Regions from separate parts of the Arthrobacter nitrophenolicus genome, predicted to be linked through region 1. Evidence: riboswitches for the same ligand, from Rfam matches in the RefSeq annotation. Region 1 holds a riboswitch; the other holds the start of a gene.

The links. Region 1 has a riboswitch for cyclic di-AMP ahead of ACJJV6_RS11455 (hypothetical protein). Riboswitches for the same ligand answer to the same signal wherever they lie in the genome.
Region 2: it holds a riboswitch for cyclic di-AMP, as region 1 does, so the genes downstream of both, ACJJV6_RS12070 (C40 family peptidase) here and ACJJV6_RS11455 (hypothetical protein) in region 1, are expected to answer to the same signal.

What each region holds. Positions count from the first base shown of each region.
Region 1 is NZ_CP174504.1:2,421,360-2,435,863, reverse strand. Features, by position in the region: gene ACJJV6_RS11480 (EamA family transporter) at 1-279, opposite strand, end outside; gene ACJJV6_RS11475 (histidine phosphatase family protein) at 333-860, opposite strand; gene ACJJV6_RS11470 (winged helix-turn-helix domain-containing protein) at 1,010-1,873, opposite strand; gene ACJJV6_RS11465 (response regulator transcription factor) at 2,578-3,318, shown strand; gene ACJJV6_RS11460 (sensor histidine kinase) at 3,325-4,824, shown strand; cyclic di-AMP (ydaO/yuaA leader) riboswitch at 4,948-5,108, shown strand; gene ACJJV6_RS11455 (hypothetical protein) at 5,114-5,824, shown strand; gene ACJJV6_RS11450 (glyoxalase superfamily protein) at 5,903-6,277, opposite strand; gene upp (uracil phosphoribosyltransferase) at 6,323-6,958, opposite strand; gene ACJJV6_RS11440 (phosphatase PAP2 family protein) at 6,971-7,774, opposite strand; gene tadA (tRNA adenosine(34) deaminase TadA) at 7,835-8,338, shown strand; gene ACJJV6_RS11430 (glycosyltransferase family 4 protein) at 8,357-9,451, opposite strand; gene ACJJV6_RS11425 (6-carboxytetrahydropterin synthase) at 9,456-9,851, opposite strand; gene ACJJV6_RS11420 (zinc-dependent alcohol dehydrogenase) at 9,855-10,898, opposite strand; gene ACJJV6_RS11415 (DUF222 domain-containing protein) at 11,037-12,755, opposite strand; tRNA gene ACJJV6_RS11410 (tRNA-Ser) at 12,918-13,007, shown strand; gene ACJJV6_RS11405 (SRPBCC family protein) at 13,196-13,657, shown strand; gene ACJJV6_RS11400 (gluconokinase, GntK/IdnK-type) at 13,742-14,504, opposite strand, start outside.
Region 2 is NZ_CP174504.1:2,574,240-2,588,743, forward strand. Features, by position in the region: gene ACJJV6_RS12065 (M23 family metallopeptidase) at 4-825, shown strand; cyclic di-AMP (ydaO/yuaA leader) riboswitch at 938-1,132, shown strand; gene ACJJV6_RS12070 (C40 family peptidase) at 1,203-1,880, shown strand; gene ACJJV6_RS12075 (NlpC/P60 family protein) at 2,038-2,808, shown strand; gene ACJJV6_RS12080 (HNH endonuclease) at 3,101-3,601, shown strand; gene ACJJV6_RS12085 (molybdenum cofactor guanylyltransferase) at 3,653-4,324, shown strand; gene ACJJV6_RS12090 (DUF6457 domain-containing protein) at 4,340-4,633, shown strand; gene ACJJV6_RS12095 (molybdopterin molybdotransferase MoeA) at 4,630-5,994, shown strand; gene fdhD (formate dehydrogenase accessory sulfurtransferase FdhD) at 6,105-6,983, shown strand; gene ACJJV6_RS12105 (alpha-mannosidase) at 7,103-10,135, shown strand; gene ACJJV6_RS12110 (hypothetical protein) at 10,402-11,139, opposite strand; gene ACJJV6_RS12115 (hypothetical protein) at 11,136-11,873, opposite strand; gene abc-f (ribosomal protection-like ABC-F family protein) at 12,111-13,778, shown strand; gene ACJJV6_RS12125 (ABC transporter ATP-binding protein) at 13,808-14,504, shown strand, end outside.

The sequences.
Region 1 (14,504 bases):
CGCAAGGCCGGCCGGCATGCCCAGCGCCATGGACAGGTAGAGCAGGCCGAACTGGCCCGCACTCATAAAGAGCCCGACGCCGAGGACCGCCGTCCAGCCTACGTCCGGCTTCCTGATGAAGAAGATCCAGGGCAGGACCACCAGGACGAACCGCATGGCCACGAACAGGAGCGGGGGCACATCACCGCCGCCCGGGTGCAGGCCGATGTCGATCGCCACGAAGTTCAGGCCCCACAGCACGGCAACCAGCACGGCAAGCAGGGAGTCCCGGAGATTCACGCTCCCTACTCTGCCAGAACCGCTATGCCAGAACCGCTCTGCCGGAACCCTGGCTAGTGGGCGCGGGGCACCTTGAACCTGGTGATCCTGGCGTCCTGCCCGTCCAGCTCCGCCCAGGGCTTTTCCGTCTCCAGCACGGTCAGGGCGCTGGTGGGGAAACGGGTGGCAGCGTCCATGTACGCGTCATGGTCGGAATCGCGGGAAGCCAGGTGCATCGCAAGGTCCTGCACGCCCGGCAGGTGGGAGATCAGCATGAGCGTTGTCACGGTGTCCGGCACGTGGTTTATGACTGAGAGCATGCGGAGGGCGGAAGCGGCATACAGGCCGTCCTCGAGCTTCGGCGTGGGTGCCTTGTCCCCCAGCTCAGAGCACACCCAGGTGCAGGTCTGGCGCGTGCGCAGTGCGCTGGAGCAGAGGATGAAGTCAGGGATGATGTTGTGCTTGAGCAGCCAGCGCCCGGCCAGCGGCGCTTCCCGGTGCCCGCGCTCCTCCAGCGGCCGCTCATGGTCGGGCACACCGCCGGGCCAGTCAGCCTTGGCGTGACGCATGATCACAAGGCGGCGAAGATGGTGCTCACTCATGCCCCAAGCCTAGCCAAACCCCCAGCCGCGGAGGCACATGCCGGCTGACCCCGTATGCCAAAGGCGGCATATCCCGAAAGCGCCGTTGTTGCGTGAGGTACGAGCGCAGGCGCAGAGGGATCGTGCCGCCGTTGGCGGACGTTGAAAGATCAGATCGAGTATTCCGGAGCGGCCCAGACCACGACCTCCGGGTGCTCGTAGAACCGGTAGCCCTGGCCGCGGACGGTGCGGACCGTGTTGGCGAGCCGGCCCAGCTTGGAGCGGAGGCGGCGGATGTGGACGTCGATGGTGCGCTCGTTGGGCACTTCCTCGGCGTTCCGCCACAGGCCTTCGAGCAGTTCGTCGCGGCCCACGGTGCGGGTGCCATTCTCCACCAGGTAGTTCAGGAGTTCGAACTCCTTGAACGTCAGGTTGAGCGATTCGCCGTCGAGGTGGACTTCGCGCCGGGCAAGGTCGATCAGGACACCGGACGGGCGCGGCTCCTGCGGCTGCTGCGGACGGGGCGTCTCGGTGCGCTGGCGGGAGTTTACGGTGGGGTCGCCAAAGGTGGACCGGACGACGTCGAGCGCGGAACCGGGGGTGCCGGCGGGGGCTACGGCAACCGCCGCGTAGCTTTCGGCGCCGGTTACCAGGGACTGGGCGTAGGCGCGGATTTCCTGCGCAAGCTTGGCGATGGAGGTGCCGGCCGCCGCGGCCGTTTCCTCGTCGATGCCCATGTACAGGACGAACCCGCGGGCAACATTGTCGTTGGCCACCGGGCGGACGGCATTGGGTCCTGCCACCACCGGCGTGGGTGCCGTGACAGGAGCAGACTCAGCCGCGGGAACGGCGCGGAGCTGCCCGTAGGAGTTGGGGTTGTAGCCCTGCGGCGCGTAGCCCTGGGCAGGAAAGCTGCTTCCGGAAGACGGCGAGACTGACGGGCGGGGGCCAAAGCCGGGGCGGAGGCCGGAGGGCTGGCCCGCCTTGGCGGCGTTACGGACAGAGATGTGGACGTATCCGGATGCAACTGACATGGATTGCTTACCTCAATGTGAATGGCCGCCATCGCGGCTCGAATGCTGGGTTTCCCCGCAATGCGAACTGGGGAGGGGCGCCCGACGCTGGGCTTGGGGGCGAATGCCTAAGAACTTCGAGGGGTGGAGAAGGTCAGGCGTGCATTCGACAACAGCGCATGTCGGCAGCAGCTGATGTGCTGGGCCAATATTCTGCGGCTGCAGGTGCTGTTGAGTTCTTGTTCACATTGGAAGTGTGCAGCGTAACAATGGCAACTTGCAAGTAACAATGGACCAGATCGTCCGCATTGTGAGACGAAATGCTCTATTGTGGCGCAGATCACGATTCTGGCGGACGCCAAAGAATAACATTCGTTATCCGATTCTGCGACCCGCACAGCGCTGCCCACAGAATTTCCTTCGCCCATCGGGGCTTCCTGGCCATTTTTATTCAACTGAGTGCGAAATGCCAAAATTGCCCCTTACTCCCCGGGCACGTGTCCAGCGGCGCGCGGAGCAAGGGAAGAAAATTTTCCCGACGGACCCACCTGAATCGGCCGGGAGACGCCTGGAATCACCTCAAATGCCTCAAGTTGGTTCAGCGTTACTGCTCCATGCCGCCCGTTCCGGGGCCGTCGCGGTATCCAGCTGGCTAGGCTGGGATTCACAGCCCGGTCACAGGAATCCCTTAGCCGGGCCATACCGAAGGATCGGAGAGTTGTTCCATGGCCACACCGCACTCCACCACGAACAACCTGCCCAAGCTCTCACACCCGGACGGCTCCCCTATCCGCGCCCTGGTGGTGGACGACGAGCCCAGCCTCTCTGAACTGATGAGCATGGGACTGCGCATGGCGGGCTGGTCCGTTGCTGTTGCCGCTGACGGCCCCGAGGCAGTGAAGCTCGCCAAGGACTTCCGCCCGGACGTCCTGGTGCTGGATGTCATGCTCCCCGGATTCGACGGCGTGGAGCTGCTGGGCAGGATCCGTGCATTCGCACCCGAGGTCCCGGCGCTCTTCCTCACCGCGAAGGACGCCATCCAGGACCGCATCGTAGGACTGGCAGCGGGCGGCGACGATTACGTCACCAAGCCTTTCAGCATGGAAGAGGTCCTGCTCCGGCTCCACCGGCTGGTGCAGCGTTCCGGCGTGGCCGCCATGGACACCTCCGAACTGGTGGTGGGCGACCTGGTGCTCAACGTGGACACCCGGGAGGTGACACGGGCGGGCCAAGACGTCCAGCTCACCGCCACCCAGTTTGAACTCCTCCGCTATTTGATGGAGAACCCCAAGCGCGTCATCAGCAAAGCGCAGATCCTGGACCGGGTCTGGGACTACGACTTCGGCGGCCAGGCCAACATCGTGGAGCTCTACATCTCGTACCTCCGCAAGAAGATCGACGCCGCCCACCCGCCGATGATCCACACCGTGCGCGGTGCTGGCTACGTCATCAAGCCGGCGGAGTAGGAAGCCATGGCCACCCCTCAAGCTCCGGCAGCCCACCCCCGGAGCTGGTTCAAGCCCGCCACCTGGCACCTGCGCACCCGCCTTATCGCGTTGGCCATGGCGCTGCTGATCGCCATCTGCGGAGCCGTGGGCGTGGCCAGTTATGCCTCCATGGATGCCTTCCTTACCCGCCAGCTGGACGACCAGCTCAACCAGGCCGCGGACCGGGCCAACGATCCCGGCCGCCCTCCCATGGGCGGCTTCAACGGCAGGGATCCGCTGGATGCACGCGGGCAGAGCGTGGGGACCGTCAACGCAAGAATCGTCAGTGGCCAGGTGAACAGCGGCGGCTTTCTTGCCTCCGACACCACGCGGGCCCCACTGTCCACAGAGGATAAGGAGATCCTGCTGGAACTGCCCGCCGATGGCCGCCCCGTGGACCGGACATTGTCCAATGGCGGATACCGCCTGGTTGCCGTGCAGACCAACTTTGGCGATGTCCTGGTGACCGGCCTGCCGCTCGCCGGCAAGGAAAGCACCCTTGCCTCCCTGGTCTGGACCTTCGTGTTCGTGTCCCTGGCGGGGCTGCTGATGATCGGGCTGGTGGGAACCGTCCTGATCCGGCGCACCATGAAGCCCCTGGAGCAGCTGTCCGAGGTTGCCACGCGGGTGTCGCAACTGCCCCTCGATGCCGGCGAGGTGGCGCTGGCAGTCCGCGTGCCGCCGTCAAACTCCAACCCCGGAACAGAAGTGGGCAGCGTGGGGCACGCGCTGAACCTCATGCTGGACAACGTGGCGAATGCGCTGCAGGCCCGGCAGAAGAGCGAGACCAAGGTGCGGCAGTTCGTTGCCGACGCCTCGCACGAGCTGCGGACGCCGCTGACGGCGATCCGCGGGTACACCGAGCTGATGCGGATGACCGAGGACTTCACACCGGACGGGCAGAAGTCGCTGGCCAGGGTGCAGAGCCAGTCCGAGCGGATGACGGCACTGGTGGAAGACCTGCTGCTGCTGGCAAGGCTGGACGAGGGGCAGCCCCTGAAGCTCAGCGAGGTGGATCTCACGCAACTCGTGGTGGAGAGCGTGAGTGACGAAAAGGTCATGGCCCCTGCCCACACCTGGCGGCTGGAACTGCCCGACGAACCGGTCCTGGTCAACGGGGACGCCGCTCAGTTGCGGCAGGTCCTGATGAACCTGCTGTCGAATGCACGCAAGCACACGCCGGCGGGAACCACGGTGGTCACCGGCGTCGGCACCACATCCGAGGGCGCTGCGGTGGTGACCGTAACGGACGACGGCGGCGGCATCCCCGAGGAGTTCGTGGACCACGTGTTTTCCCGGTTCGCCCGCGCAGACGCAGCGCGGAAGGGTGCGGGTGACCAGGCGGGGGCCTCGGCCGCTGAGGGAACCAGCGGACTCGGCTTGTCCATCGTGCAATCCATCATCGAGGCGCATGGCGGCAAGGTCACGGTGACGTCACAGCCCGGGAGGACAGAGTTCGCCCTCCAACTGCCCCTGATGCGCTAGATTGCACAACTCGACGCGCCGATGCCGTGATGTCCGTTACCTAAATGTGACTTATGCGCCCATCTCCTGTACCGTCGATTAGGTACGGTTCCCGTTCGGGCCGTATATCCGGATGACGCCAAGCTCTGCCACTTCCCGGATTCCGCTTGATCGAAGGCAGAGGCGGGGGACCCACCGTCCCGGGCACTGATTGCCCTTGGGGTTAAGCCAGCACGTGATTTTTCCGTGCGGCCGGATGCCCTCATCCGAACCCGACAGCTAACTCCGCAGGTGTGAGAGGCGATTCATCATGTTTACATTCCCGGCTAAACCGCGCCCAAAAAAGGGCTCAGGCAGCGATTCCCAGCGTCCGGAAGGCAAGAAGTTCACCCTCGGCAAGCGCGCCGCGGTCCTCGCAACGTCCGGTGCGCTGCTGGTAGGTATCGGCGCCGCCGGCCAGGCGACGAATGCTTTGATTCCGGCCGCAACCACCACCAGCACCTCGGCGGCGTCCTCCGATGCGCAGATGAGCATCGAAAAGAGCGAGATCCGGTCCAACCCTGCCGAGTCCCCCGCCCCCGCCGAAATCAACGTTGTTCCGCAGGCCGCCGAGCCCGCCCCGGCACCCGCACCGGAGCCCGCCCCCGCCGCAGAACCGGCTCCGGCACCCGAGCCCGCTCCTGCACCGGAGCCTGCTCCGGTCGTCGCGGTCAATGACCCGGCAGGCGCCCAGGCCTACGCGGCCGGCCAGCTCGGTTCCTACGGCTGGGCCCAGGACCAGATGCAGTGCCTGGTGACGCTGTGGACCAAGGAATCCGACTGGACCACCACGGCAACCAACCCCAGCAGCGGTGCCTACGGCATCGTCCAGTCCCTGCCCGCCGAGAAGATGGCAAGCGCCGGTGCGGACTACCTCACCAACTACCGCACGCAGATCAACTGGGGCCTGAACTACATCAAGGAGCGCTACCAGTCCCCCTGTGGCGCGCTGAACTTCCACTACGCCAACAACTGGTACTAAACCGCAGCTGAGGTACAGAACGGTGGTTGAGCCTGTCGAAACCCGGGCGGGTTTCGACAGGCTCAACCACCGTTTGTGTTAAGAATCCCGTCCGGGGATGTACTGCACCGCCCACCTGTTGCCGTCCGGATCGGCGAAGTAGACGAAGTGGCCCCAGTCCTGAACGTCCACGTCGCTGACGTCCACGCCGTTCTCCTTGAGGTGGCGGTGCGCGGCATCGATGTCGTTGACCACCAGCTGGAGGTTGGAGCCGGTCCCCGGAGGGGCGTCCGTGAGTCCTTCCCCGATGCAGATGGAGCAGGCCGAGCCCGGCGGCGTCAGCTGGACGAAGCGGATGGACTCAGTGGGCCGCTGGTCGAAATCGGCGTTGAAGCCCACCTTGTTGACGTAAAAATCCTTGGCGCGGTCCACGTCGGACACAGGGACAAACACGAGTTCAAGTTTCCAGTCCATGGGCACAGGCTACGGCTGCGCTCCTTGTCTTGGAAGGCTTGAACCTCAGCCGGCGATGCCGTACAGGCGGTCGCCCGCGTCCCCGAGGCCGGGAACAATGTAGGACTTGTCGTTCAGCTTTTCGTCAATGGAGGCCAGGACGATGGTGACATTGGCGTCCGAAAGCTCCTCTTCCAGCTTGGCGAGGCCCTCGGGTGCGGCCAGCAGGCAGATGCACGTGACGTCCGAGGCGCCGCGCTTGAACAGGAACTTGATGGCCTCGCGCAGGGTTCCGCCGGTGGCGAGCATCGGGTCCAGGACGAAGATCTGGCGGCCGGTGAGGTCCTCGGGAAGCCGCTCGGCGTAGGTGATGATGTCCAGGGTTTCCTCATCCCGGGCCATGCCAAGGAAGCCTACTTCGGCGGTGGGGACCAGCTTGGTCATGCCCTCGAGCATGCCCAGGCCTGCGCGCAGGATGGGAACCACCAGCGGGGTGGGCTTGGTGAATGCGGTTCCCACGGTGGTGCTGACGGGCGTTTCAATGGTGACGGGTTCGGTGCGGACTTCGCGGGTTGCCTCATAAGCGAGGAGGGTCACCAGCTCTTCGGTCAGCTGCCGGAACACCGGGGACGGGGTGTTTTTGTCCCTCAGGACGGTGAGCTTATGGGCGACGAGCGGGTGGTCCACAACGAGAGTTCGCATGGGTCAAAACTATCACCCGGCGTTGTCCTTCCCGTGCCCGCCGGGGCCGTCGTGATGCATGGCCTCGACCACCACATCCCGCACCACCGGATGCTCGAAATCGGGTGCCGGTCCCACATGCTCCCGCCGCCTGATCAGGTGGAACAGCCGGTGGGCCAGTATCACCATCAGCACCCACGCGAGGCCCAGCAGCCAGCCGGCCATCACGTCAGTGAGCCAGTGGTGCCCCAGGAATACCCGGCTCAACCCCATCGCGATGATGAAAATCACGCCCGTTGTGATGGCGGTGATGCGCACCCAGAGCTGGAAGAAATGCAGGCACAGGATGTAGAGCAGCACGCCGATCACCACGGTGGTGTTCAGGGTATGGCCGCTGGGGAAGGACGGCGTTGTTTCATACGGTGGCACGGCCTCCGTATGGTCCGGACGGGTCCGGCCCACCAGGCGCTTGCCGATGGTGGTGGCAGTGGTGGAGACCGCGGCCGCACCGCCAACCAGGATCAGGGGCCGCCAGGACCGGCTCAGGAACGTGAGCCAGGCGGTCAGGATGCTCGCGAGGATGGGCATCCCGACCCCGCCACCGATGTTGGTGAAGGCGGTGACGAAGGCGTCCGTTTCCGGATTCCGCAGTGACTGCGAATACTCGAGGGCGGGAATGTCGAGGCTTGCCAGGCCTTCCTCATCCACCACGTCCGAGTACACCTCGGCGCCCAGCAGTGCCATGGAGAGCACCAGGGCTCCACCGATGATCAGGGTCAGCCACAGGGCGGCGTAGGGTTTGAACCATTTGTCCACACGGTCACGGACGGTGCTCATTGTGCCTCCCGGCGCTGGTCGTCACGGGCTCAGGGTATCCTTCGAAACTATCATTGAGCCATGGTCTCCGCTGGAAAACACGACACGTGGATGGGTCTTGCCCTTGCGGAAGCCCGCCGCGCCCTTGCGACAGAGGACGTGCCGATCGGCGCCGTGGTGCTCGGGCCCGACGGCGCCGTGCTGGGTTCCGGGCGCAACCAGCGGGAGGAGCTTGGGGATCCGACGGCGCACGCCGAGGTGGTAGCAATCCGCCAGGCAGCGGAGCGGCTGCGCGAGCTCGCCGCCCGCAGCGGCGGGCAGGCAGACGGCTGGCGGCTGTCCGACTGCACGCTTGTGGTCACCCTTGAACCGTGCGCCATGTGCGCCGGCGCAATCGTCCTCGCCCGGATTCCCCGGGTTGTCTTCGGTGCCTGGGATGAGAAAGCCGGCGCCGCGGGATCGGTGTTCGATGTCCTGCGCGAGCGCCGCCTCAACCACTGGGTAGAGGTCTACCCCGGGGTGCGGGAAGCCGAATGCGCGGAACTGCTCCGCGATTTCTTCGCCGGGCACCGGAGCCGCTTGTAGCAGGATGTTGTCGCGGTCCTAGCCGGTTGCCCTCCCTGGCTCCACCGCGTCGAGGACGGTTCGTGCCGTCTGGTCCCACCCGGGCAGCAGGTCCCGGGCAGCCAGTGCCGCCGCCCGCCATTCGTCCTTCGCGGCCTGGTCCTGAAGCCAGCGGCGCAGGACGCCGGCGAGCCTCGCGGGGTTCTCCCGGTCTCCAGGCACAAGCGGTACGGCCGCGCCGGGAAGCCGGGCGCCGCCGTCGTCGTTCATCAACCCTGCCAGCCCCAGCGCTTCCTCGGCGCCTGTCCCCTGCCGCACCACCACCGGGATTCCCCGTGCCAGCGACTCCGTGACCACCATGCCGAAGGCCTCCACCCGGGACACCAGCAGGCTCAGGTCCGCGGCGTCCCACGCCCTTTCCAGGGCGTCGCCCAGGAGTTCGCCGGTGATCCGGAGCCGGTCGTCCAGCCCGGAAGCAGCGACGGCGGCCCGCACCTCCGCCGCGTACGCCGGGTCCGCCTGGTCAGATCCCACCATGGCGGCGCTCCATTCAAGATCCTTGAGCAAGGCGAGTGCTTCAACTGTCAGCAGCTGGTCCTTGTTGGGCAGGTGGGCCGCCACGACAATCAGGCGGGGCGGCCGGGACCCGGACGCCACCGGTGCTGGATCGACGCCGGGGAGGGCTACGCGGATGCCAGCGAGCCCATGGCGCTCCCGCAGGATGGCCGCCGTGCTGGTGCTGGTGGAGATTATTCCGGAAGCTGCCCGCATGGACCGCGCCTCCCGCTTCAGCGGACCGGGATCCTCCGTCACATCGACTGTCATATGCGCCAGCACCCAGGCATGCTGCCCGGCCTTGGCCGCGTACTCCAATTCGTCCGGGACGCCGACGGCGACGAGTCCGTCCACGATGTCCACGGCAGGCTCCTGCTCCGCTTCCGGACCCCAGGCGCCGATAAGGCCACCGAACCGGCGCCGGTCCTTGGCTGAGGGTTCCGGCCACGCGCCGTCGACGGGCACCACCTCGACGTCGGCCCCGAGCTGCGTCATCCCGCGGACCAGCTTGGCGTTATAGGCATTGCCGCCGGAGTGGTGGTGGATATTGCCGGGAACCAGCAGGCGGATGCGGCGCATGGGTCTAGGCGGACAGGTCCAGCGAGTAGGTGGCCCAGGCGTCCGGATTTTCGCGCAGGGTGACGTCGATCCCTTGCAGGTGCCGGCCGTCGTCGTGGTTTTCAATCTTTCCCGCGACCTCCTGGGCGATGTACTGCGCCAGCGCCTCGGTGGTGCTGAGCCTGCCCGCAAAGTCCGGGTGCTCGTCCAGGTTGCGGTAGTTGAGCCCTGCCAGCACCTCCTCGATGACGGTTCCGGCGGCGCCGATGTCCAGGACAATTTCGTCGTCGTTCAACGTGTGCCGGCGGAACGAAACCTCAGCGACGAAGGTGGCCCCGTGCAGGGCCTGGGCCGGGCCAAAAGCCTCGCGGGGCAGGCTGTGGGCGATCATGAAGTGGCGGCGTACGGTCAGGCTGAACATGCGTTACCTCTGGTCTGTGGGATGGCTGGGGGCTGACTGCTGCGGTTCTGCGTTGTGTTGCGGGTATTCAATGACGTGGCACAGGGCCTCGATGGTGCCGTGGGCGAGGCCCTGCACCACCTCGGGCAGGTCCTGGAATGGCGACGACCCGGTGAGGAACGCATCGAACACCGGATCTTTCAGGAGGGACACCGCAAGCTCCAGGCGCTCCGCGTTGGTGCGGCGGTGGCGGCGGGCGCGGGCCACGACGCCCACCTGGCTGGCCCTGATGGACAGGCGCCTCGCGTGGAAGTCTTCGCCGAGCGGCAGGGTGACTTCGCGGTTGGCGTACCAGGACATCTCGATGACGTCCCCCTCATCGCCGGCCAGCTGCAGGCTTCTCTCCAGGCCTTCCTGCGAGGCTGAACAGTGGAAGACGATGTCACAGTCGGCCAGCGCGTCATCCGGGTGGGCGAAGTCGACGCCCAGCGCGTCCGCCAGGTTCTTCCGGCCTGGGTCCAGGTCCACCAGCTGGAGACGGGACAGGGGGAAAGTGCGCAGGAGGGTCGCCACCATGCCGCCCACCAGCCCTGCGCCGACCACCGCCACCCGGTCCCCCAGGCGCGGTCCGGCCTCCCACAGTGCGTTGACAGCAGTCTCCACGGTTCCAGTAAGGACTGCGCGTTGCGAAGGAACGTCGTCCGGGATCCGGGTCAGCTCGTTCACCGGGACCACGTAGCGGTCCTGGTGCGGGTTCAGGCAGAAGACCCGCTGGCCCTTCCATTCCTCCGGGCCCTCCTCCACCACGCCCACCGACAGGTAGCCGTACTTCACCGGACCCGGGAACTGCCCCTCCTGGTGGGGTGCCCGCATCTCCTGGGCCACCCTGGGCGGGACAGCGCCGCTGTGGACCACCATCTCCGTGCCTTTGCTGATACCGGAATAGAGGGCACACACCAGGGCTTCGCCGGGGCCGGGAGCCCGGAGCTCCTCCGGCAGGAGCTCCCCGTGTTCCCGGGCCGTGGTCCAGTAGGCGGTGGCGTGGACGGGGTTATTCGCATTAGTCATCTTGCTGATGAATCTAGCCGGACAGGAGCGGGCGGGGAAAGTCCGACGGCGGTTGGCGTCACCGTGCGCCGGTTGGCGGCGGTGTGCAGCCGTCCAGGCATGAGGTAATACGGCGGGCGGGGCACGCCACATGTGTTGTCAGCCTGACAGATATGCGACAACGGCATCCTCAAGGAGGCTTCGTTTCATCGGGAGGACTGCCGGTGGCAAAATTCCGGGCGGCAGGATTCCCTCGGGCAGACACGGTGGTTCCCGGTCGGGTTGCTCGGCGGGATATGTGCGGCCGGTGGGTGATTTCCAGCCGGGTGGTTCGTTTTTTGTTGCTTGGGTGGGTGTCCAGCCGCTGTTGTGTTTCAGGCGGTGATGCTTCGGGCAGAGTTGTGCCAGGTTGCTGATCCCGGTGGTTCCGCCGTGTTGCCACGCTTGGAGGTGGTCGGCTTCGTTGTCGAGGGCGTTGTTGTTGCAGCCGGGGAAGGTGCATTTGCCGTCCCGAAGGGTGAGGGCTTGTCGCATGGCTTTGGTGAGCCGGTAGCTGGTGCGGCCGATTTCCAGCGGGGCGCCGTCGCGTGGGTCGATGAGGACCCGGGTGAAGGAGTCGGCTCCGTCGGCGAGGAGTTTGCGGGCCATGGATGCGGGGATGGGGCCGTAGCCGTCGAGGATGGCCGGTTCGTCGGCTTGGCCTAACAGGGCGAACACGGGGACTGTAACGATGACGTCCGCCCGCGGGGTCGGAATCTTCCCGACCTCCGGGTCGCTGAGAAACGCGCAGGTTGGGGAATCCCCAAGGCTGCTGTCTCCATGGTCGCCGGCGCTGCTCGCCTCCAGGGACGCTGCCAGGGCGTCGGGGATGCCAAGGTCCGCAGCGGGCTCGTCAGAACCATCGAGCGCGGCAAGCCCGATGAAGTCTTTCGGGAACTGTCCCTGGCTGCCTTCCGTGTCCCCGCCGCCGGCCGGGGTGGCTATGCTCGGCCCGGTGCCGGTGCCGGCGTCTGTGGTGGTGGTGATGGCGTGGGCGGGGGCGAGGAGGCGGCGGGCAACTTCGTCGGCCTTGATTTGGGTGAGGGTGCGGGTTTCGTTGGGTCCTTGGAGGCCGCGGGCGATGGCCGTGGTTCTGTTCCAGGCCGCCAACGCGCTGTCGGCCGGGAGGTAGGCGGAGATCCAGGCCATGCCGTCCCGGTCAGGGGTGAATTCGACCCTCCGGTCCGCAACACCCTTGGCGTGCCGTTTCTCGATCGACTCCGGATGCTGCCGCTCCCGCCAGGCCCTGACCTTGGCCCGCAGCCGCGACGGCACAAGGTTCGCGGCGGGGCATCCGCGCGCAGGATTCGGAGCGTCCGGGTCCAAGAAATGGTCCGCGAGGGCTACGGCTGCGGGATGGTCCAGGGCCTCTGTTTCATCAGCGATGATCCTGGCGCCCTGCCACGACAACGCCCCTGAAAACAGGTTCCCGTAGACCGAGGGGAGGGAGCAGACCCGCCGGGACTGGGACAGGAACGCCCCTGCTGCCCCGGAGCTGATGGTCAGGACCCCGGCGATTTCTTCCACTGCCGATATTTCCGCGTACGTGCGGTCGTGAGTGGAGGCGTCGGGTGGTGTCATGGCCTGCTGCAGGTCGAAGGCCTCGGCCGAGTCCCGGGCTTTCAGTGCGGCGTTCTGGGCTTCCAGTGTCGACTCCACCTCCAGTCGCGCCAACCGAAGCCGATACAACCGCCCCATGACATCCACCACGGATTCGTCGGCATTCCCGTCTGCGGCCGTAGCCTCCAGTTCCTCCTCTTCGAGGAACAGCGCCTCGAGGGCAGCCATGGAGGACCGAATGCCCTCCATCGCTGACGCCGTGCGCGTGCCGGTTCCCATAAAGACATCCTCTAATGGGGGTATGACATTTTGGCAGGCAGCTCTGCACGGCTGCTCACCCCCGCCAGCTGCCCCAAAGGTCGCGGGGGTGAGCAGCCCTACCACCGGGGATCATCTCCCGTTTTGGGGATGTGCGCCCCGCTCCGGTACCCTATTGAGGTTGGTGACGTGTCCGAGCGGCCGAAGGTGCAACACTCGAAATGTTGTTTGGTGTAAAAGCCAACGTGGGTTCAAATCCCACCGTCACCGCCAGATGAGAAGGTCCCGGTTCCTTTGAGACAAAGGAACCGGGACCTTCTGCTTTCCTGGGTTCCAGTCCTGGGATGTCGCGGGTTCTGCATACTGGGCAGAAGGCTTCGAAAAGGATTGCGGGCTGCTTCTGCCAGCGGGATCATGGAACTGCACACCCTCCCGCCAGGCGCAGATTCGAAGTGGTTCACATGCCGGAACGCCATATCACCGTGCAGCGTCGAATGCCCGTTCCCGCCGATTCAGTGTGGGAGTTCTACTCCGATTTCCCGCATCTCGCCGAGCACTGGCACGGCCTCAGGGCAACCTGTGCCATTGGCGACCAGTCCAGCGGAGTGGGTGCCCGCCGGCGCGTCGAGCTCAAGCCCATGGGCACCATGGATGAAACCGTCACTGTCTGGGATAAAGGCCGCAGGATGGACACAGAGAATCATCCGAACGCGCTGGTTCCGTTCAAAAGTGCCAAGTCTTCACTCTCACTTGTAGCCGTGGACGACGGGACCTTGGCGACCTTCGATTACCGCTACGTCCCCCGCGGCGGCCCCATCGGCCGATTCACCGGGCCACTGATCGACAGGATGCTGAAAGCCACCTTCACCGACATGCTGGCCGCCAGCGAGAAGGCCGCCCGTGACGCCTCCGGCCGCGCCTGACGAACGTCCCCTGTGACACAACGCAAGAACGCCGGACACAGGGATTCATCCCCGCGCCCGGCGTCCCGGCCGCCAGCGCGATATCTAGAGCCGGGTGTCGAAGGACCCGCAGAACACGTTGTCGTTGAACGTCCCCTGGAACGCAGACTTGCCCTGGATCTTTTCGATGGCTGCCCGGATGGCCTCCCGTGAACCGGCGTGCGCGTGGATCGCCGTACGGACCATGGGCACGTCGATCAAATGGTTTGGCTGGTTCAGCGACACGAACACCGTGGGGACCTCCGTGGCATACCACGGGATCTCGGCCGCCATCGGTGAGGACCACTTGATCCGGATGGCCGCCTCCTGCGCGAAGCCTTTGACATTGGCAAACACGAAAGCGGCGTCGTACTTTTCCGGGTAGTCCCCCGTGGCTTCCTCTGCCAGGACGGTCATGAAGTTCACGTCCGCCTCCCCCGCAGCTTCACGCTGCTCGGCGGTCCGGAAGACATGGACTTCGAAACCGGCCGCCTCGAGTTCCTCCTTGACGGTGTCCAGGTAGGCCAGCGGATCGGCCCGGGTGAAGTCAGCACCGCCGGAGATGCCGTACAGCCGGATCCGCGGATGGGTTTCGGCGGTGATGGGCAGGTTTCCCGCAGTGTCCTTGACCAGGGTGACCGTCTTGTCCGCGACGTCGGCCGCAATGGCCCGGTGCGCCTCGGAACCAATGACGGACAGCGCCTCAACAGGCGGCACCAGCTCGTCCAAAGGCTTCCGGTGCAGCCCCAGCGAAGCCTTCAGCCCAAGGATCCGCCGCAGGGCATCGTGCAGCCGTTCCTCGCTGATAACGCCGGACTTGTACCCGTCC
Region 2 (14,504 bases), 150 kb from region 1:
TCCATGCAGACCTCCAGGGGGCGCCGCCGCGCGGCAGGCCCCGCTTCGGCGCCGCGTGTCGTCGAAGTCATCCACACGGAGCGCCCCCGCGATCTCCACCGTGATGCGCGCCGCCGTCGGGGTCCGTTCCGGCAGATCACCGAGTTTGCCTCGGCGAGCGGTATTGGCCAGAAGGCCGGCGTGGCCCTGGCTGCCACCGGCCTGGTGCTCACCGTCACTGTCCCGGCCACCAGCCCGGTCATGGCCACCGATGAGGCGGGCATAGCTCCAGTTGCAGCCTCGGCCGTCACCCCGCAGCCCGCGATTTCTGCCGAGGCCGGGGCCCAGATCGACTTCAGCCGCTCGGCCGTCGTGACCCAGGCAGACCCGGACGGCAAGCTCAAGCAGCTCCTGAGCGCACAGTCCGCCGGCGCCGTTTCCCGGGCCGCTTCCGCAGGAAGCCTGGGCGCCCCGCTGGCGTCGATGAGCACAGCCTCCCCCTTCGGTTACCGCGTCAGCCCCATCACCGGCGGATCCGGCGACTTCCACCGCGGTCAGGACTATGTTGCCCAGTGCGGCACCTCTGTCCTCGCGGCCGCCACCGGCACCGTAACGTTCGTCGGCTGGCACCAGTTCGGTGGCGGCAACCGTGTGGTGATCGACCACGGTAACGGCCTGGAGACCACTTACAACCACCTCTCGTCGTTCAATGTGTCCGAAGGCCAGACGGTCTCGCGCGGCGACGTTGTGGCACTGAGCGGCACCACCGGAGCCTCCACCGGCTGCCACCTGCACTTCGAAGTGCAGGTCAACGGCGAAGTCGTGGATCCGACAGGCTGGCTCTAGTCAAATGATGGCTGACTCTCGAATTAGCGTGACCAGTCGTGACCTGAATGTGACATTCGCTCGAAACTCCTGTACCGTCTAACTCGCGTCAACTTTTCCGAAGTTGACGCTCTTGTGCGGATTGCCTAACTCTGCCACCGCTCAAGGTCCGTTCGCATTTCATCGTCTGGCAGGGGCGGGGGAACCAATTTTGGCCTTCTTCACGGAAGGCCTTGGGGTTAAGTCGCAAAGCTTCCTTGAAGCGGCGCGGCCGGGTGACTCCCATCCGAATCCGACAGCTCACCTCGCAGGCATTGGGAGAGGCTACCTTCGTGTCTTCACGCCAGAATTCTGCGCGCCACCGTGCGCAACCGGTTCGTACCAACCCTTTGGACGCAGTGTCCAAGGCCGTTAGTGCCAACGCCGGGACAGTGGGTCGCCAGGCTGCTGTAGTTGCAGCCGCGTCCGGCCTTGTCCTTGGCATGGGACTGCCGGCCACCGCCGCGGACACCACCGCCGGCATCTCCGCTTCCACCGAGTCCGGTTCCGCGCAGACCGCCCTTGCAGTCACCGCAGCACCCACCGCCACCGTGTCCTTCGAGCGGCCGGTGGTCACCACCGTCGCCGCTCCCGTTGTCGAACGGGTGACCCCGCAGTCCACCTCTGACGACGAGGACGAGGCCGCCGCTTCCACCGCATCGACCGTGGCGGAAAAGGCTGTTGCTGCCACCGCTTCTGCGGCAACTTCCGGCCTCGCCGCCATCGCCTACACCGGCATCGGCAGCCCCTACGTCTGGGGAGGCACCAGCCCCACCTCCGGTTGGGACTGCTCGGGCTTCACCCAGTGGGTTTACGCCCAGGCCGGCATCAGCATCCCCCGCGTGAACGCATGGACCGCCATGACCCCCACCTCCACCCCCCAGCCGGGTGACCTGGTGATGCAGAACGGCGGCGCGCACGTCGGCATCTACGTCGGCAACGGCATGATGATCAGCGCCCTCAACCCTTCCCAGGGGACGCTTCTGCACTCCGTAGCCGCCACCGGCTCCTCCTCCTTCTACACCCTCGCAGGCTAATAGTTCTTGGGGCTTCGGCCCCGGGAACTATTTCTTTGCCCGCAATTTTTCGCTAGATCACCATCCCCGTTCGGGGCGCGCCGACGTACCCCCAAGATGCCGGCGCGTCCAAACTCTCGGTTGCCCACAGGCCCGAGGAAATCGAAAGAGAGAACTGATGACTACTCGTGCTACCGCACGGCACCGCGCCGAGGTCACTAAAACCAGCTCGATCGCCATCATTGCCAAGGCTGTGGGCGACAACGCCGGCGGCGTAGGACGCCAGGCCGCCGTGATCGCCGCGGCTTCCGGTCTCGTCCTGACCAGCGGCATCGCGGCCAACGCTGCCGACGCCAACTTCCAGCGCGACTCGGCCCCGGCGTCCGCCCTGGAAGTTGAATCCGCTATCGAAGCGCCCATTTCCGCGGCTTCCACCATCGCCATCACCTACGAGAAGCCGGCCGTGACCACCACGCCTGCTCCCGTGGTTGTGGAAGAACCCGAGGTTGAGGTGGAGGAAGCCGCGCCGGCCCCTGCCCCCGCTGCCCAGCCGGCTGCCGCTCCCAAGGTCACCGCCACCGTTTCCGCTGCGTCGGCCCCCGCCGCACCGGCTTCCGCCAGCGGCAAGGGCGCAGCCATCCTGTCCGCCGCGTACGCCCAGCTTGGTGTCATGCAGGACTGCACGATGCTGGTTACCAACTCCCTGGCCGCGGTCGGCATCAACTTCCACGACTGGCCCGCAGGTTACCTGTCCCTGGGTCGCACCGTGAGCGCGGCCGAGGCCCAGCCCGGCGACCTGATCTACTACGCTGACGGCGGCGCCGGCATGGCACACATCGCTGTTTACGCAGGCAACGGCCAGGCAGTCCACGGCGGCTACAACGGCAACCAGACTGTTGTCTTCAGCGCCAACGTTGGCTCCGGCCCGGTGTTCATCCGCGTCGACTAGAACCCTCCGTTTCCGGCCGAAGCCCCCGACGGCCGGCGATGGAGCAAGGACCCCTGCCCGCAAGACAGGGGTCCTTCCCCTTTTAAACTGCAGCGGCAGCCGCCTCGGGCAGGCGCGTGCTTGCGCCGTTGGCGGTGGCCTGCTGGCGGGTCCGGGACAATTCTTCCGGGACGGCGATTACCTGATAATGCGCTTCTGTGTTTACTCTTGTGATGTCGATCCATAGCCCGGACATGCCGAGGGCAGCCGGCCCTCGTGCCCCTGACGGGTGCGGCCGTGAAGAGGTACGTGCATGCGCACTCTCGTTCTGAATGCTGGATATGAACCGCTGGCGGTTGTGACTTTCCGCCGGGCGCTGGTGCTTGTGCTCACGGGCAAAGCGAGCGTGGTGGCCGAAGGGGACGACCCCGTGGTGGGTCCACAGGAAATACTGGGCCGCCCCTCGGTAATCCTCCTCAACCGCTACATCCGCCCGCGCTACAACCAGGCCACCGCCGTCAGCCGCCGGGGTGTGCTGAGACGCGACGGGCACAAGTGCGCGTACTGCGGCAAGGCTGCGCACACGATCGACCACGTCCACCCAAAATCACGCGGCGGAGCCGACTCCTGGGAGAACCTCGTGGCAGCCTGCCTCCGCTGCAACAATGCCAAGGGTGACCACACTCCCGCGGAAATGGGCTGGAAGCTCCGGTTCGTTCCGGAACCTCCGCGCGGCACCATCTGGCAGATCAAGGAACTGGAGAAGCCCACCCCCGCGTGGGACCCGTTCCTGCTGCCGGAGCGCGCTGCCTGACGGGTCCTTTCCTGTTTATGCGTCCCTGCCTGCGCTGGCTAGGCTGGAACCGTGCAAGATCCGCTGCCGCATTTTGATGCCCTGATCCTCGCCGGAGGCCGGTCCTCCCGGCTGGGCGGAGTACCCAAACAGCACCTGCTTTTCCGTGGCGCCACCTTGCTGGAACGTTCCCTCGATGCGGCGTCCGGTGCCCGCCGGACTGTGGTGGTCGGACCGGATCCGGGGCGCCTGCCGGAAACCGTCCTATCCTGCCGGGAGCAGCCCGAATTTTCCGGTCCCGCCGCCGCCATCGCTGCGGGGCTGGAGGTACTGTCCCGGGGCGGGGGAGAAGCCGAGTACACGTTGGTGCTTGCCTGCGACATGCCACTGGTGGCCGACGCCGTGGTCCGGCTCTCCTCCGCACTGTCAGCGGAACCGGCTGATGGCCCCGGCAAGCCGGACGTGGTCATGGCCGCAACCGACGACGGCACGCCCCATGGCAGGGCCCAGCCGCTCGCCGGTTTTTATCGCACGGCTGGGCTAAAAAACGCCGTGGAGGATCTCGCTGCCCGGGGAGCCTTAATCAACGGCTCCGTCCGCTCGCTCCTTGCTAGTCTGGACGTGCAGCTTGTCACCGTACCCGCCGCGGCCACAGCCGATGTGGACACATGGGACGATGCCGCCGCGCTAGGGATTGCCGCCGGCCACCAGGACGATGACCAGGGCCGGCGCAGCCGCAGTTAACTTGGGAGGCAGTTCATGAAAAGCCAGGAAGAGACGCTGGAGGAATGGTGCAGGTCACTGCTCCAGGCCTATGAACTCGAAGACGTCCAGGTGGATGTCAATGCCATTCTCTCGCTTGCCGGAGTGGCCGCCCATTCTGTAGTGCGCCCGGCCGCGCCGCTGACCACCTTCATTGCAGGCTACGCCGCCGGCCTCGCCTCCGGGGCAGGCCATGCAACAGACGCCGCCTCCATGGACTCGGCCCTTGCCGTGGCCCGCTCCCTGGCCGCCGACTACGATGCTGAAGCCGCCGGGACCCCCGGCGAATGACCGAGGACGCCCCCTCAGGAGCTGGCGAATCCGAAGGGCAGGAAGCGCACCACCATCTGGCCCACACCTGGGAAGAAGCCCGGCAGGCAGCCTTTGATGCCGCCACGCCGATCCCTGCCGGGCCTGTAGCACTCGGGCTGGCCCTGGGACGCAGGCTGGACCAGGACATTGTGGCACTGCAGGACATGCCGCACTATGCCTCCTCCGCGATGGACGGGTGGGTCGTCAACGGGACAGGGCCCTGGATTCCCGCCGAGCCCGGGACCAGGCTGGCGCCGCACCAGGCCAGCCCCATCGTGACCGGCGGCCTCATACCACCCGGAGGGAAGGCCGTCCTCCGCAGCGAGAATGCCGTACTCGCCGAGGACGATGACGGGCTGCCCATCCTGACAACGGGCGGCAGTGCCCGCCCGGGTGAGCCCCGAACAGGCCAGCACATCCGGAAGGCAGGCGAGGAAGCCTTGGAAGGCGACCTCCTGGTGGCTGCCGGCGTGGAGTTGAACCCGGCCCATCTGGCCCTTGCGGCCCTCGGCGGATACGACGAGCTGCGTGTCCAGGGCAAACCGCTGGTGCGGCTCCTGCTGACAGGCTCCGAAGTGGTGGCGCAGGGGCTTCCCGTTCCGGGCCAGGTGCGGGACACGTTCGGTCCGCAGCTTCCCGCAGTGGTCACGATGCTGGGCGGCATCCCCGGCGGCCAGCAAAAAATCGGTGACTCCTATCCCGAATGGCTCGCGGCCCTGGAGGACGTGGTTCCGGAGGTGCCGGGCGTGCCGGACCTGCCTGCCGACGTCGTGATTACGACCGGCGGGACCGGACCTTCCGGCACCGACCACCTGCGCAGGGCGGTGGCCGAGCTGGGCGGGCGGCTCCTGGTCGACGGCGTGGCCATGCGGCCAGGCCACCCCGCCGTGCTGGCCGAGCTGCCGGACGGCCGGTTCGTGCTGGGGCTGCCGGGCAATCCGCTGGCCGCGATGATGGCGCTGTGCACGGTAGGTGCTCCGCTGCTCGCTGCACTGGGTCACGGGACCATGCCGGCCGTGCAGCAGGTACCCTCCGGCACAGTAATCGAACCGGATCCCGGCCGCACGCGGCTGATGCCGTTCCGCCTCCTGTACGGCATGGCGTCGCCTGCCCAGCACACGGGGCCGGGGATGATGCGTGGGCTGGCCTCGGCTGACGGGGTAATGGTGGTGCCGCCGCACGGCGTGCAGCTGGGCGAACCCGTGCCGGCCTTTGCGCTGCCCTGGGGCCCGCCCATTCCCGCGCCTGAGGCAACCCCCGCCAAAGCGAAGCCGAAAAGCGGCCGGGCTGCAGCCAAGCCGCCTGCGGGTCCGGTGGACTGGAGTGCCCTGCTTGGGTAGGCAGGATGTCCCCGCCCCGCAGGAGTCCCCGAGCGTTCCGGGCAGCCGCCCGCTTCGGTTGAGCGGGGGCACTGCGGTTGCCATGATGGAGCTATGAACAGGCAGGAAGCATGGGACGCGTAACCCAGCGCCGCAAGGTGCACAAGTATTTGCTGGACGGCTCGCCAAAGGCCCTCGAGTTTCCGGTCCGGCACCGGGAGGACGTCCTGGCGGTGGAGGAACCGCTGGAGATCCGGCTGGGACGGATGTCCTTCTCCGTCACCATGCGTACTCCGGGCGACGACTTTGACCTGGTGGCTGGATTCCTGGTGTCCGAGGGCGTCATCTGGAGCGCCGACCAGCTGGTGTCCCTGCGGTTCTGCGCCGGCGAGGACGAAAACGGCATGCAGACCTTCAACGTGGTGGAAGCCCAGCTGCGGCCCGACGTCCCCCTTCCGGACACGGGACGCAACGTCTATACCTCCAGTTCCTGCGGCATCTGCGGTACGGACTCCATAGACTCGGTCCGGAAATCCTCGCACTACAGCCCCCAGGACGATCCCGTCACGATGGACGCGCACGTGCTTGCGTCGCTGCCGGCGCTGTTGCGGGAATCCCAGCGCGTCTTTGAGGAGACCGGGGGAGTGCACGCGGCCGGGCTGTTCAGGATCAATGACGACGGCGGCGCCCAGCTTCTCTGCCTCCGTGAGGACGTGGGGCGGCACAATGCCGTGGATAAGGTGGTGGGCTGGGCCCTGCGCGAAGGCCTCCTTCCACTGCGCGGCACGGTGCTGCAGGTCTCCGGGCGGGCATCCTTTGAACTGGTGCAGAAAGCCGCCCTGGCCGGAATTCCCGTGCTCTCCGCGGTCAGCGCGCCGTCCAGCCTGGCGGTGGAACTCGCGGAGGCGAGCGGCTTGACGCTGGCGGGCTTCAGCAGGGGAACCAGCCTCAACGTGTACGCCGGCGACGCACGGGTGCTCAGGCCGGTGGCTGAGGTTCCGGCGTCCTGAGGCGGTTGCAGATGCCCACGGATGATCCTGGAGGGGTTGGATAAGAGGCTACTAGCGGGTAGATTTGTCCATCGAATGGACACCATGGTCCACTTCCACACTCTAAAAGAGGGCACACATTGCATGATGACCGCCGGATAACGGAAGTCCGCCTCCACAGGTTTGTGCGTGAGCGCATCACCCCTTCCGTCTACGGCCGGATCCTCCCCCTTGCCTTGAGCAGCTGCGATGTGCCGGACGAACCGGTCCCTGCACTGGAGGCCATGCGGCAGGAATTCCACCCGCAGGAGCATGGCGCCGCCTGGGGCAAACCGTGGGGCACCAAGTGGCTTCGACTCCAGGGTGAGGTCCCCGAATCCTGGGGCACAGAACCGGACACCACGGTGGAAGTGCTGGTGGACCTGGGATTCACCATCGAGACGCCGGGATTCCAGTGCGAGGGCATCGCCTGGCGGCCGGACGGAACCATCATCAAGGCCGTCTCGCCGCGGAACCAGTACATCCCGTTGAAACTGCTGGGCGGCGGCATGGCGGTGGACTTCTATGTGGAAGCTGCGGCAAATCCCGACGTTGCCCAGGGCTGGACCTTTGCCGCAACCCCCTACGGGGACAAGTCCACTGCCGGAACGGCGCCGCAGTACAGGCTGGGGACCATTGCGATCGCTGAACTGAACCAGACCGTATGGGAGCTCCAGCAGGACGTCTGGACCCTGGCAGGACTAATGGAGCAACTGCCGCTGGAGCTTCCCCGCCGGCACGAAATCCTCCGCGCCCTTGAACGCATGATGGACGTCATGGACCCGGACGACGTTGCCGGAACGGCAGCTGCCGGCCGCGAAGCCCTTGCCGGCGTCCTGGCCAGGCCTGCCTATGCATCCGCCCACCAGCTGGTTGCCACCGGCCATGCCCATATCGATTCCGCCTGGCTGTGGCCGGTCAGGGAAACCATGCGCAAATGCGCGCGGACGTTTTCCAACGTTGTGTCACTGATGGACGACAACCCGGACTTCGTCTTCTCCTGCTCATCCGCGCAGCAGCTGGCATGGATCAAGGAGTTCTACCCTGAGCTCTTCAGCAGGATCCGGGAAAAGGTATGTTCCGGCCAGTTCGTGCCCGTAGGGGGCATGTGGGTGGAATCGGATACCAACATGCCCGGCGGCGAGGCCATGGCCCGCCAGTTCGTGGAGGGCAAGAGCTTCTTCTTGTCGGAGTTCGGCATCGAATGCCGTGAAGCGTGGCTGCCGGATTCGTTCGGATACTCCGCAGCACTTCCGCAGATCGTGAAGTCCGCAGGCAGCCGCTGGTTCCTGACCCAGAAGATCTCCTGGAACCAGACCAACCGGATGCCGCACCACACCTTCAACTGGGAGGGCATTGACGGTACCCGCCTCTTCACGCACTTCCCCCCGGTGGACACCTACAACTCCGAACTCAGCGGCCGGGAGTTGGCCCACGCCGAACGGAACTACCGGGACCACGGGCGGGGAACAGTGTCACTGGTTCCCTTCGGCTTCGGCGACGGCGGCGGCGGACCTACCCGGGAAATGCTCGCCGCTGCGGCCCGCACCGCCGACCTGGAGGGATCGCCGAAGGTCCGGATCGGGTCCGCGGAGAGTTTCTTCCGGCAGGCCGAACAGGACTACACCTCGCTGCCCGTCTGGGTGGGGGAGATGTACCTTGAGCTGCACCGCGGAACGTACACCAGCCAGGCCCGTACCAAGAAGGGCAACCGGCGCAGTGAGCACCTGTTGCGGGAAGCCGAACTGTGGTGCGCCACGGCAGCGGTCCGGACCGACGGCGCCTACGCCTACCCGGCCGCTGAGCTGAAGCGCCTCTGGCGGCTGGTGCTGCTGCAGCAGTTCCACGACATTCTGCCCGGCAGTTCCATCGCCTGGGTCCACCAGGATGCCGAGCGCAACTACCAGGCGATCGAGGCCGGACTGGAAGCGCTGATCGGCCAGGCCGCTGCTGCGGTGCTCGGCTCGGGGGAGCGGGAGTTCCTCCTCAATGCCGCGCCGCATGCCAGGGATGGCGTGCCCGCCCTGGCGGCGGGAGAACCGGCCTTTTCTTCCGAAGCCGTCAGCGCAACGGCCGAAGCAGGCGGATACGTTCTGGACAACGGCGTCATCCGCGCGGTGCTGGACGCGAACGGCCTCCTGACATCCCTGCGTGATTACGCCAGCGGCCGGGAGGCCATCGCCCCTGACCAGTACGGCAACCTGCTGGAACTGCACCGCGACACGCCCAATGAATGGGATGCCTGGGACATCGACGAGTTCTACCGGCGCAACGTCACTGCGCTGACCGGTGCGGAATCTGTCCGGCTGGAAGGCGAAGGCGGGGCCGCCGTCGTGGTGGTGGAACGGCTGGCCGGAGCCTCTTCGATCACGCAGCGGATCACGCTGGCGCCCGAGAGTCCGTCGCTGTCGATCACCACCTCGGTGGACTGGCAGGAACGGGAGAAGCTTCTGAAGCTAGGGTTCGCCCTGGACATCCGGGCCGACCGCTCGGCTGCCGAGACGCAGTTCGGGCACGTCTTCCGGCCCACCCACATCAACACGTCCTGGGAGGCGGCGAAGTTCGAGATCTGCGCGCACCGCTGGATCCACGTTGCCGAACCCGGCTACGGGGTGGCGGTCTCCAACGCGTCCACCTATGGCCATGACGTGGCCAGGAACGTCAGGGAGTCCGACGGCGGCACCACCACCACCGTGCGCCTGTCCCTGCTGCGCGCTCCCAAGTTCCCGGACCCGGAGGCCGACCGCGGGCTTCATGACCTGACCGTCACCATTCGTCCCGGCGCCGGCATTGCCGAGGCTGTCCAGGAGGGCTACCGCACCAACCTCGCACCCCGGATGGTCCGCGGGGCCGCGCCCGTTGAACCGCTGTTCTCGGTAACCAACCCAGCCTTGGTGATTGAAGCGGTCAAGCTGGCTGAGGACGGGTCGGGCGATGTGATCGCCAGGCTCTACGAGTCACTGGGGGAGCGCTCCACCGGGAGGGTCACTGCCAACTTTGCGTCAGCGGCTGTCCGCGCCGTCGATCTGCTGGAGCGGGACGTCCAGTCACCAGGGGTAGAGGCCGGGGCCGGTGGTGCCACCCTGCAGCTGCGCCCGTTCCAGCTGGTCACGCTGAGGTTCACCCGCGCATAAGTTCCACAGAATTTCTGGGCTGATATGGCGACTTCAAGGCCCCTGAAGTCGCCATATCTGGCCAAAAACTCAAGCGAAATGGGCCTTAAATAGGCTGAGTGGGGGCGGTCCCCAACGGCCGCCACCACTCATCCCCCCAATGTGTGCAAAGGCCCCCGGGACAGGGAGCGTTCAAGAATTTATCCCCGTTCGTAAACGCCCCTCGGTCCCACCTTCACACATTCATGATTGTTTCACATTCTAATGATTTTGTGAAAGCCGCTTGGTTACTTTTCGGTAGATGTCCTTTGCCTGCCCATGCTCTTGCCGTTTTGCACCCTTGCGGCCCAGATCAGCGCAAGCCCGATCACAAAGCACAGCACCGCCGTGTAGTTCACCACGAACTCCACGGCGTCCCAGGACCGGGGAATGAACGGGAACAGCAGTGAGAGGGCGATGGCGACTCCGCCCAGCGCCAGGAGCCCGGCCGCTATCCGCACGAGGACGGGCAGGCGGCTCCGCACTGCACGGACCATGGCAGGCAGGAGCACCAGCGAAATATAGGACGGGTAGGCCCGGCCGGCTGCCCCGTAGTACTCCACCAGGACGGCGTTGCGGGCGTCCCGCCGGGCCGGTCCCACGAGCCCTGCCGACGATCCTGCGGTGTCCATGAGGAAGAACACGGCCACCATCGCCACGGAGATGGCCAGCAGTACGATCATCCCCGCCCTTCCGGTGATGAGCCGGTAGGCGCCCTCGGCACCGAACCCCTTGGTGACGCGGATGCCCAGGAAGAAGATGGTGGCGAAGATGACGAACCGCAGGAGGAGGTTTGCCAGATTGATCCCGCCTAGCGCCTGGTCGATCACCACGTAGGGCGCCTCGATGCTCAGCAGGATGGCGAGGGTCATCAGGGCGAAGATATAGAAGGGCGACCGGTTCTCACCCCGCAGCAGGCTGGGTACCCGCGCTATGGCGGTCAGGCCGCAGACGGCCAGCGTGGCCCATTGAAGGATTTCAATCATCCCAGGTTCTCCCAGATCTTTTCTGTCTGTGCTTGGTCCTGCTCTTGGCGCCGCAGTACTTTCCCCAGCGCCTGGAGCCGGTCCCCGGCAAGGGTGGTGAGGTCGCCGTCGGACATGCTGTCCAGGGCCGCCTGGCGCGCACCCGGCGGCCAGCCTGCCTCTTCCTCCGTGATCAGCCCGGTGGCCACCAGGCCCCCTGTGGGCCCCACCCCGGCTGCCCGCGAGGTTGCGAGGGCAAGTTCCGGGGAGAGCCGGTTGGCAGTCAGCTGGGCGGAGTAGTTCTGGGGCGCCACCCCGGTGGCAGCCGAGACGCGGTGCCGCACCTCGCCGTCGTCAATGGCGTCCACCCAGTTCTTCACGGAGGTTGCATGCGGGGCGGGGCTGAGGGCGGGCGGCTGTGGTCGTGGCCTCCCCGCGGGGTCCATGGCGGGGCGCGCAAGCGCTGCCTGCAGCAGGTCCGGGGTCGAAATCTGGCTGATCAGCTCGCAGCGGGTAGGCGGCGGGAGCGGGCCGGCCAGTTCGCGGTAGTCATCGAAATACGCCAGTGCGGCGACCGGATTGACGCTGTAGGCCCGGGCGATGCTGACCACGGTGGTAACGGAGACCTTGCCCCTGACCAGCTGCTGGGCGAGCGTTGTCCTCTTTATCCCGGAGACCCTGCAGACGTCTGCTGTGCTGGCATCGGGGGCGATGCCTTGCAGCCAGCGCTGGAACGCCTTGGCGGGAAGGATCATGGGGTGCTCTCTGCAGAACGGACGGTGAATCAATTTTAGCGTGCCGCCAAACCTCGCCGATTTTACCGCCGGTGCTGTTTCGACTATGCTTGATGGTCGAGCCCGTTGGTCCGTACACCCCCCAAGTCCGGACCAGCGGGTTCTTTCATGCCCTGCGCCGGGATCCCCGGGATCCGTACGGCGGCGCCGGCCCTGCTCCGGCAGGAAACCGGGCTGGACCGGTGAAAGGATGGACCAATGACTGCAACCCTTGTTGCCAAGGACATCGCGGGCGGACATGACCACCGCCAGCTCTTTGCAGGACTTTCCCTGACCGTCGCTCCCGGCGATGTTGTGGGCGTGGTTGGCGCCAACGGCGCTGGCAAGACAACCCTGCTGCGGATCCTCGCCGGTGCGGACCAGCCGCAGGCCGGGACTGTCAGCATGGCTCCGGCCGACGCGTTTGTGGGCTGGCTTCCCCAGGAGCACGAGCGGGTGCCGGGGGAGAACGTGGCAGCCTACATTGCCCGCCGCACGGGCTGCGCCCAAGCTACCGCCGACATGGAATCCACTGCGGAGGCACTGGGCGGCGGCGCACCGGGCGCCGACGATGCCTACGCCAGGGCCTTCGACCGGTGGATGGCCTCCGGCGCCGCCGACCTCGACGACCGCATCCCGGCCGTCCTCGCCGATCTCGGCCTGGAAGCGGGCGCCGACGCCCCCATGACCGGCCTCTCCGGCGGCCAGGCCGCCCGGGTGGCGCTGGCTGCCCTGCTGCTGAGCCGGTTCGACGTGGTGCTCCTGGACGAGCCCACCAACGATCTGGACCTGGCCGGGCTCGCCAGGCTGGAGGACTTCGTAAAGGGGCTGCGCGGCGGCGTGGTCCTGGTCAGCCACGACCGCGAGTTCCTGGCCCGGTGCGTCACCACCGTGGTGGAGCTGGACCAGGCACAGAACGCCGTCTCGGTGTACGACGGCGGGTATGACGCCTACCTGGAGGAACGTGCAGTCGCTCGCCGCCACGCCAGGGAGAAGTACGAGGAGTTCGCCGCCACGAAGGCCGACCTGGTGTCCCGTGCCCGGACCCAGCGGGAGTGGAGCTCCCAGGGTGTCCGCAACGCCATGCGGAAAAGCCCGGACAACGACAAGATCCGCCGCGCGGCCAGCACCGAGTCCTCGGAAAAGCAGGCGCAGAAGGTCCGGCAGATGGAATCCCGGATCGCGCGGCTGGATGCGGTGGAAGAACCGCGGAAGGAATGGCAGCTGCAGTTCTCCATCGGCCAGGCCCCGCGGTCCAGTTCCGTGGTAGCCACCCTCCGCGACGCCGAGGTCCGCCAGGGCGGGTTTACCCTGGGACCGGTCAACCTGCAGCTCAACGCGGGGGAGCGGATCGGCATCACCGGTCCCAACGGTGCAGGCAAGTCCACGCTGCTCCGCCTCCTCCTCGGCGCCGTTGAGCCCGACGCCGGCAGCGCGTCCATGGGCGCCTCCGTTGCCATCGGCGAAATTGACCAGGCACGCGGGCTGCTGCAGGGGCACCTGGCCTTAGCTGACGCCGTCGGGGAAGTCCTTGGCGACATGACCCCGGCGGAGGTCCGCACCCTGCTGGCCAAGTTCGGCCTAAAGGCCGACCACACCGGGCGGCCCGTTGATTCCCTCTCGCCAGGGGAACGCACCCGGGCCGCGCTGGCCTTGCTCCAGGCGCGCGGCGTGAACCTGCTGGTCCTGGATGAACCCACGAACCACCTCGACCTGCCGGCCATCGAGCAGCTCGAAGAGGCACTGGACAGCTACGAGGGTGCCCTGCTGCTGGTGACCCACGACCGCAGGCTGCTCGAGAACGTCCGGCTGGATGTACGTTGGGAACTGGACAACGGCACGGTCACCAAGCAGCACATCTCAAGCAGCATGAGGACCGACAGTTAGGGAACTACTTTGACCGCGGAGCAGTATCGATGAGCATGGAACAGGTGGCCCGGGGTTCCCTTTACAACCTCGTCAGGGCCAAGAGCGGATCCAAACCGTTCTCCAAGGAAACCCTCAAGCGGGTCCTGGCCTTTGCCCGGCCGCACCGCGGCAAACTGCTGGCCTTCGTGGCCATGTCCGTTGCGATGGCCTTCCTTGCCGTGGCAACCCCGGTCCTGGCCGGCCAGGTGGTGGACGCCATCGTGGCACGCGCCAGCGAGGGCGAGGTCATCCGGCTGGCCCTGCTGATCGCCGTCGTCGCTGTGGCCGAGGCGGGCCTGGGCCTGGTCAACCGCTGGCTGTCCTCCACCATCGGCGAAGGCGTGATCCTCGACCTGCGCACCCGCGTCTTTGACCATGTCCAGAAAATGCCCATCGCCTTCTTCACCCGCACCCGCACGGGCGCCCTGGTCAGCCGCCTGAACAATGACGTCATCGGCGCCCAGTCCGCATTCGCGGGGACCCTGTCCGGTGTGGTCAGCAACGTGGTGGCCCTGGTCCTGACCCTGGCGGTCATGCTGGGCACCTCGTGGCAGGTGACGGTCCTGGCCATGGTCCTGCTGCCGGTGTTCCTGGTCCCCGCCCGGCGGATGGGATCGAAGCTGGCGGACCTGCGCCGCGAGGCGGCCGAACACAACGCGGCCATGGGCACGCAGATGACCGAACGCTTCTCCGCCCCGGGCGCCA